One region of the Caproicibacter fermentans genome, then DNA from elsewhere that is predicted to be linked to it. Evidence: riboswitches for the same ligand, from Rfam matches in the RefSeq annotation. Region 1 holds a riboswitch; the other holds the start of a gene.
The links. Region 1 has a riboswitch for FMN ahead of HCR03_RS02955 (ECF transporter S component). Riboswitches for the same ligand answer to the same signal wherever they lie in the genome.
Positions count from the first base shown of each region.

Region 1 (4,166 bases):
ACCGTTCCGGTCATTTCCAGAAGTCCTGTTTCCGCCATCCAGTTCCCTCTTGTTCGCGTTGTAATATCTCTAGTATAAACGATCCGATATGTATTTGCAAATATTAACGGCAAAGGATCTTTTGTACTTCATCCGGCCGGCAGAGCCGGATTTCCGGCAGTTCGTAGCAAGCGATTTCACAGATTCGTCTGGTCTCTTCGTCCATACCACAATCGACGACCAGAAGCTGCGCTGCACTGTCCGGAAACCATTTAATCCGCTCGCAGGCACTTCTTAAAACCAATTCCGCTTCTTCGTCATGCCCGGTCATGGAAACGATCAGAAAAAATCCACCCGGATTTTTTGTTTTCAGCAGCCAGAATAAAAACATCCGGAATGCTTCCACAATTCCAAGAATGGCAAACAGCACAAAAACACTTTTGAAAATAATTTCAAACATAAAAACCACCCCAACACATTCTATGTGCCGGGGCGGAATTTTGATTATTTTTTCAATACGGCTTTCAGTGCATCCACACGATCGCATTTTTCCCAGGAAACGCCGAGGTCCTCCCGGCCCATATGGCCGTAATTGGAGACAGAGCGGAAAATGGGGCGCCGAAGGTCCAAATCCCGGATGATCGCGCCGGGTCTTAAATCAAATGTCTTTTCAACCGCATCGGAGAGTTCTTCTCCCGTGTAAGGTGAAGTTCCGAACGTGTCGACACGGACGGAGACAGGCCTGGCAACGCCGATCGCATAGGCGAGCTGCACCTCGCATTTTCTGGCTATTCCCGCCGCGACAAGGTTTTTGGCGATGTAGCGGGCGGCATAGGACGCGGAGCGATCGACCTTCGTCGGGTCTTTCCCTGAAAATGCGCCGCCGCCGTGACGGGCATATCCGCCGTAGGTGTCAACGATGATTTTTCTTCCGGTCAGCCCGCTGTCTCCGACCGGACCGCCGATTACAAACCTTCCGGTTGGATTGACATAATACTTTGTTTTTTCATCCAGCCACCGCTGTGGAACCACCGCCTGAATCACATGTTTCATTACATCGACGCGAATCTGTTCCAAGGTGACATCCGGGCTATGCTGGGCCGAAACCACAACCGTGTCCACACGGACAGGTCTGTCTTCCTCGTATTCCACAGTAACCTGAGTTTTGCCATCCGGCCTCAGGTAAGGAATCAGTCCGGTTTTTCTCACTTCGCTCAGCCGCCTGGCCAGTTTATGGGCAAGTGAAATAGGAAGCGGCATCAGTTCGGGGGTTTCATCGCAGGCATAACCGAACATAAGCCCCTGGTCTCCGGCTCCAATCAGGTCGCTTTCATCCGTTGCGCCGTTTTTTGCTTCGTAGGAGCGGTCCACACCCATGGCGATGTCCGGCGACTGCACATCAATCGAAGTTAATACCCCGCAGGTGTTTCCGTCAAAACCGCAATCCGGGTTATTGTATCCGATATCCTTTACGACGTCCCTTGCAATGGAGGCAATATCCACGTAACAGTTTGTCGAGATTTCTCCCATTACATGAATGATTCCTGTCGTCGCCGTAACCTCACACGCAACGTGCGCCGCCGGGTCCTGGGCTATGATCGCGTCCAAAACGGCGTCCGCAATCTGGTCACACATTTTATCGGGGTGCCCTTCCGTTACGGATTCCGACGTAAAAAAATGCTTTGACATATATTTGTTTCCTCCTGACTTTCCTCAGTTGGCCTTAGGCCATCCCTGAAAAATAAAAAAACACCGTCCGGAAAACCGGACGGTATTGATCCACCTCATCTTTCGGCTTTCCCGCAGGATTTGGCACCTTACTTTCTTAAAAGCAGGTTGTCGGACATCACAGGGCCTGTTCCCTCCGTCGCTCTTGATAAGGACCTATTCATTTTTAATAAGCAAATTATAGCACAGGCCGCAGAAGTTGTAAAGCGTTAACCATAAAATACCCGGTTAATCATATTCTATGTCATTTGCCTATCCTGTTGTGTAAAATGGGACTGACTTTTTTATACAGCAGCATGGTCAGGCACGAAACGGTAACTCCTTTAAACAGGTTAAACGGTGCTACAGCCAGCATAATAAAGGTCGTAAGTCCCTGAATCGATGGGTTAACAGCGGAGCCCATACTGATTAATGCATTCATCGGCATGTGAAAAGCAGCCGCATAAACAGGAAGGAGCACATAGGCGTTTATCAGGCTGCTGACTACAATCAATGCCAGCGTTCCGGTAATTAAGCCGACAATCGCATACCGCCTTGATTTATGATGCTGATAAATGACCGCGCTGGGAATCACCATGGAACTTCCGAATAAAAAATTGGCAAGGTCGCCCACGCCTGCGGTAGAACTGCCGTGAATCAGCATATAAAGCAATACTTTGATCAGTTCAATCAGCACCCCGGCCGCAGGGCCCATTGCAAAGGCTCCGATCAGGACCGGTATTTCACTGAAGTCAAGTTGGTAAAATGCCGGAGCAAACCAAAGCGGAAACTCAAACATCATCAGTACGAAAGCGATTCCTGAAAGAACGCCGATCTGTGCGATACTCCTGGCATCCAGCTTTAATCCCTGTCTCTTGCCTGCTTTTTCATAATCCATTGAATTCATCTAATTTTCTCCTCTTCTTTCATCCGGACTTTACCGTCGGCTTCGGAATCGAACCGAAATCTGCGGCTGACTGCCGCTCGCGGGCTGATCGGCTGTTGCCGTTTTACCGCCGGTGGGGAAGTTCGCCCCGCCCTGAACCTTTTTCTTAAAAAATCATCCCGGATGCTCGGCAGGGTCAACGGATGAAATAAAAAAAGTCCCGCAAAAATGCGGGACGGAATAAACGTTATAAAACGCTTTTCTTCTTCCATCCGGACTTTACCGTCGGCTTTGGAATTCAACCAAAATCTGCGTTTCCGCTCGCGGGCTTGTCGGCTTAATGCCGCTTTACCGCCGGTGAGGAATTTCACCTCGCCCCGAAGACTGATTTATTTGTTTACAGTATATCACGGGAATCAGGTTCTGTCAAGATTCCGCCTGATATTCCTTTGGGATATTCCGGTCGATAATATCCTGTATGAACTGCTTGCTGAATTCCGGAGTCCGTTTCCGTACGCTGTGTTTCTTTGCCAGCGCGTCCGTATATTCGCTTAGCGGGTAAATCGCAAGATTCTCAAATCCGGTTTCATAGTGCGTGACAATCGGCTCAAATTTCATACTGGAGTATGTTGTTTTTCCTGTTTCAAAGTTTTTTGTCATTGTCACGGTCAGGAGACCGCTGACCATGTTTCTGCCATAGAGCTGCCCGGAAATGAAATTTCCCATTGCGAAAATCACAGGACATTTTGCCCCATCTGACGCTCTCATGAGCAAAGTGAGCTTTTGCACCACATGCGGGTGGTTTCCGAATATAATATCAGCGCCCCAGTCAACCATATTCTGCGCCAAATTTTTCTGCTTGTCCGTCAGGGTATAAGTGTCTTCCGTTCCCCAATGGACGGATATTACGACGACGTCGGCCATGCTTTTCGCCTTTTGAATCAGGCTTTTGATTAATTCCGTATCGCTCGCGTAGATGATCCTGTAATTTGATCCTTTCGGCAGGTACAAACCGTTGGTCATTTCCGTGATTCCGATATGGGCCGTTTTAATCCCTTTTGCTTCCACAATCCGTATATTCTGAAGGTCCTCATCATTTCGATAGGCCCCGACGACCTTGACCGGCTGGGTATCCCAGTAATCAAGCGTTGCCTTGATTCCTTTCTCGCCCATATCCAGCAGATGGTTGTTCGCCTGATTAATGACGTCGAACCCTAAATGGACCAGCTCGTCCCCAACTTCGGTCGGTGAATTAAAAAGAGGATAGCCTGAAATCGGCGCAGCCTTTGAGGCCAAAACAGATTCCTGATTAATCACCGCGACGTCGGCGCCGCGTATGGTGCCGGCAACGCGTTGATACATCGGGTCAAAATCGTAGCCTTTTCCTCCCGCCAGCTTTTGGGCATGGTTGTACACGGAACTGTGAATCAAATCGTCCCCGGCACCCAGAATCGTAATGGAAACCGGCTTTTGAACCGGTTTGGAGGAAGCAGCTTCTGATGCCGCTGAGGAGGATACGGATGATGATGGCACTGCGAAGGACGACGACTGGGCACGGTTGAAGCCCGGAATTTGTCCGGAATAAACCGCGGCT
Region 1 covers NZ_CP060286.1:596,943-601,108, forward strand. The annotation lists gene recD2 (SF1B family DNA helicase RecD2) at 1-38, opposite strand, end outside; gene HCR03_RS02945 (hypothetical protein) at 104-439, opposite strand; gene metK (methionine adenosyltransferase) at 484-1,668, opposite strand; SAM riboswitch class I at 1,761-1,862, opposite strand; gene HCR03_RS02955 (ECF transporter S component) at 1,952-2,593, opposite strand; FMN riboswitch at 2,601-2,737, opposite strand; FMN riboswitch at 2,829-2,961, opposite strand; gene HCR03_RS02960 (CapA family protein) at 2,999-4,166, opposite strand, start outside.

Region 2 (4,166 bases), 590 kb from region 1:
TTCAAAATCCGTACCGGGCGAGAAATTCCTTTGAGATACCGCTCTGTCCTCCCGGCGCGCGAAGCAGCTTTTCCACATATTTTCCGATGCAGTCGTTTTCCAGATTCACCGTGAACCCGACGCGTTTTTCTCCAAGCGTGGTGTTTTGGGCCGTGTGCGGAATCACGGACACGCTGAAATCCTTCTCTGTTACGCCCGCGACGGTCAAACTGATGCCGTCGATGGCAATGGACCCTTTATTAATCACATACCGCAAAATGCGGGGGAAAGTCCGGACGGTGAACCAAATCGCGTTTTCATCCTGTCGCATACTGCTGATCACGCCGGTTCCGTCGATGTGCCCCGCGACGATATGCCCGCCAAACCGTCCGTTCAGTGGCATGGCGCGCTCGAGGTTGACCGTACCGCCGACTTTTATATCCAAAAGGTTGGAGCACGCGGCGGTTTCGTTCATCACGTCGGCGGAAAAGGAATCTTCCTCCAGGGAAACGACCGTCAGGCACACGCCGCTTACCGCGATGCTGTCGCCCAGTCTCAAACCATCTAGAACCGCTGATGCGCCGATGGTCAGGGCGGCGGAGCGCCCGATTTTTTTGATTGAGCGGATCGTCCCCGTTTCCTCTATGATTCCTGTGAACATGGGAGCACCTCGCTTTCCAGCAAAACATCTTCTCCCAGCCGCATCACCTGCGGCGAGGCAAGCCGGAACGCCTTCTTCGGGCCTTCCACGCCGATTCCCTCCACCGGGGATTTCGCATCGGCGCCGCCGAACAGCTTCGGAGCAACGTATGCCTGTACCTTGCTGACAATGCCGCTTTGCAATGCCGACCAATTCAGCGTACCGCCGCCCTCCAGCAGAACGCTGTCGATTTCTTTTTCCCCCAACGCAGCCATGAGCTCGCGCAGATCGATATGCCCGTCTTTTGACGGCAGCGTTACCACCTCACACCCGGCCTTCCGGTAGGGGCGCGCAAGGGTTTCATCCTGTGAGCAGGTGGCAATGATGGTGTGAATTTCTCTCGCCGTCCGCACAACCTGCGCGCTCAGCGGCATCCGCAATCGGGAATCGCAGATAATGCGGACGGGACTCCTGCTGTTCGGCAGGCGGCAGGTCAAAAGCGGGTCGTCCGCGAAAATCGTGCCGACACCCACCATGACACCGGAATACCGATGCCGGTCCTCCTGTACGCGCCTGCGGGCGGCTTCTCCGGTGATCCATTTCGACTTGCCGGAATGCGTGGCGGTCTTACCATCCATCGTCATGGCGTATTTCATCAAAACGAATGGAGTTTTGGTCTGAATGAAATGAAAAAACACCTCATTCAGTTTGCTACAGGCTTCCCGGAGCACACCTTCCGTGACTTCCATCCCGTGCCGGCGTAAAATCTGAATTCCTTTTCCGGCAACCAGCGGATTCGGATCGGCCGAACCGATTACCACACGACGGACGCCGCTTTTCAGAATCGCGTCCGTACACGGCGGCGTTTTTCCGTAATGGCAGCACGGCTCCAAGGTCACATACAAGGTCGCGCCCTGCGGCGGTTCCGTGCAGGAAGCGAGAGCATTCCGTTCCGCATGCAATTCTCCGTACCGCTGATGATAGCCCGTGCCGATCACACGGTCATCTTTCACGACAACAGCTCCAACCATCGGATTCGGATTGACCCAGCCGCAGCCCTTTTCGGCGTATTCCAGCGCCAGCTTCATGTAAGTTTCATCAGACAATCGCAACACCTCTAAAATAAAAAATTAACACCTGAAAGCATTGAAATGTCTTTCAGGTGTTAAAATCCAGGTGTATGGAATGCCCTTAAAACCATCAGGCACGGAAAAACCGGCTCTGACGGTATTATCAAGCACTGCCGAACATTACCTCGGCACTGCATACAATTTCAACACATCTTCTTCCATCCAGACTATACTGTCGGTTTTGGAGTTTCACCAAATCCTGACTTGAACATAATGTCAAGCCCTGCGCTTACGCGCTCGCGGACTATACCGCCGATCGGGAATTTCACCCTGCCCTGAAGACATTTGAATTTATTCAGTTGTTTAAATCAATTATACGCTAGTTGATAAAAAAATCAATATCATTTAATTCGTATTTAATCCGCACTAGGTTTGGCACAGCAACTTTTCAGGTTCTTCCGAGGCTAAATAAAATAATGCTCAAAAAATGCACCTTAAGCGGGTCTTGAAACCCGTTTTAAGGTGCATTTTCTTTTATTGAAGCCGTTGCGCTTCCGGAATATTCAGCTTTTTACCGCTCCACGACGCCTTCCCATGTTCCGACCTGCCTGTTTTTGGATGCTTCATCGTACCAATGCTTTGTAACCGTCTTCGCGCGGGTATAAAAGCGGATGCCGTCGAGGCCCAGAACATGCTGATCACCGAAAAAGGAATCCTTGTTTCCAGAGAACGGGAAATAGGCTGAAGGTACCGGGATGCCTACATTGACACCGACCATGCCGCCGTCTGTGAGCAATTCGAATTTTCTGGCGTAATATCCGCTCTGCGTAAAGATGACGGATCCGTTTGCGAGCGGATTCGCGTTCATTATGGCAAGGCCTTCGTCAAAGTCCTTTACGCGTTTCACAATCGTGACGGGTCCGAATATTTCACGCTCACCGACCGACATGCCCGGTTTCACATGGTCGAAAATGGTGGGACCCACGAAAAATCCGTTTTCGTAACCGGGAACGACAATGTCGCGTCCGTCGAGGACCAGCTCCGCGCCTTCCTCAACGCCTCTCTGGATCCAGTTGCAGACAGACTGCTTATGCTTTGCGTTTACGACGGGGCCCAGCTTCGTCGCCGGATCGTAAGAACAGCCTATGGTCATTTTCTGCGCCTTTTCCTTCAGCAGAGCCACAAATCTGTCTGCGATACTCTCTTGAACAACGCATACCGGAAGCGCCATGCAACGCATGCCCGCGCAGCCGAACGTAGAGTTGATGATTGCGTTTACGGTGCTCTCCAGGTCGCAGTCTTCCAGAATTAACGCATGGTTCTTTGCCTCGCACTGCGCCTGCACCCTCTTGCCGTTCGCGGCGGCAACCGAATAGATGTGCTTTCCTACATCTGTCGTTCCGACAAAGGTGACGGCCCTGATTCTTGGATCCGTAAGGAATATTTCAGCTTCCGTTCTGCTGCAGGTGACGAGATTCACGACGCCTTTCGGAAAGCCGGCTTCTTTGTAGAAAAGCTCCAGAATGCGCATGGATGTCAGCGGCGTGAAGCTCGCCGCCTTAAGCACGACGGTATTGCCGGTCGCAATCGCCAGAGGAACCATCCAGCCCCAGGGAATCATTGCCGGAAAATTGAACGGAACGATGCCCGCAACAACGCCAAGCGGCATTCTGTATGTAGCCGTGTCGAAACCCGTCGTCACCTGAAGCGAGGCTGAGCCCTGACTGGAATAGGATATGCTGCACGCAAATTCCGTCGGCTCAATCGCTTTCAGAATATCTCCCTTTGCTTCGTCAAGGTTTTTGCCCAATTCTTTAGAACAGAGCAGGGTCAGTTCCTCCAGGTGCTCCAATAATACGTTTCTCCATTGAAACATAAACTGCGTGCGTTTTGCCAGCGACATCCTAGACCAAGAAGGGAAAGCCGCTTCTGCGGAGGCGATGGCCTCGTTGACCTCTTCGACCGTGCAGCAGGGGACTTCCGCCATGACTTCGCCGGTACTCGAATTCGTGACCTGCATCCATTTTTGAGTTTTTGATTTCTTCCATTCTCCGCTGGCACAATATCCTTTTCTCTCCACTGTACCCATAGGTTTATCTCCTTTTCAATAATGATGATTTTATTGCTAAAATGTTTTTGCCGTGAAAAAACTGCAAAATACGGTAAAATATTTTAGCTATGTTAAATCTGTTGTGACAATGTAAGTTTAACTCATTACCAATAAAATGTCAACACATTATCTAAAGTTGTTCAATTTAGAATGAATTAGAGTTAACAAAATATGTGCCTGTTTCCAACCGATTCTAAAACAAATCGATCGGTCTCGATACTATGGTTGCTCGGCAGGGAAGAAAAGCGTAGACAAAGAGGGGGCCCTTCCGGCTTGTTCTAAAACCGGAAAGGCCGATGGCGTTAAATCGCCGGACGCGGCGATTTATGGCAGTTTATTTTGCGACCAGGATTTCATTCCCGTTATT
Region 2 covers NZ_CP060286.1:1,182,306-1,186,471, reverse strand. The annotation lists gene HCR03_RS05825 (riboflavin synthase) at 2-640, opposite strand; gene ribD (bifunctional diaminohydroxyphosphoribosylaminopyrimidine deaminase/5-amino-6-(5-phosphoribosylamino)uracil reductase RibD) at 622-1,725, opposite strand; FMN riboswitch at 1,896-2,036, opposite strand; gene HCR03_RS05815 (CoA-acylating methylmalonate-semialdehyde dehydrogenase) at 2,261-3,778, opposite strand; gene HCR03_RS05810 (DeoR/GlpR family DNA-binding transcription regulator) at 4,134-4,166, opposite strand, start outside.
Region 2: it holds a riboswitch for FMN, as region 1 does, so the genes downstream of both, ribD (bifunctional diaminohydroxyphosphoribosylaminopyrimidine deaminase/5-amino-6-(5-phosphoribosylamino)uracil reductase RibD) here and HCR03_RS02955 (ECF transporter S component) in region 1, are expected to answer to the same signal.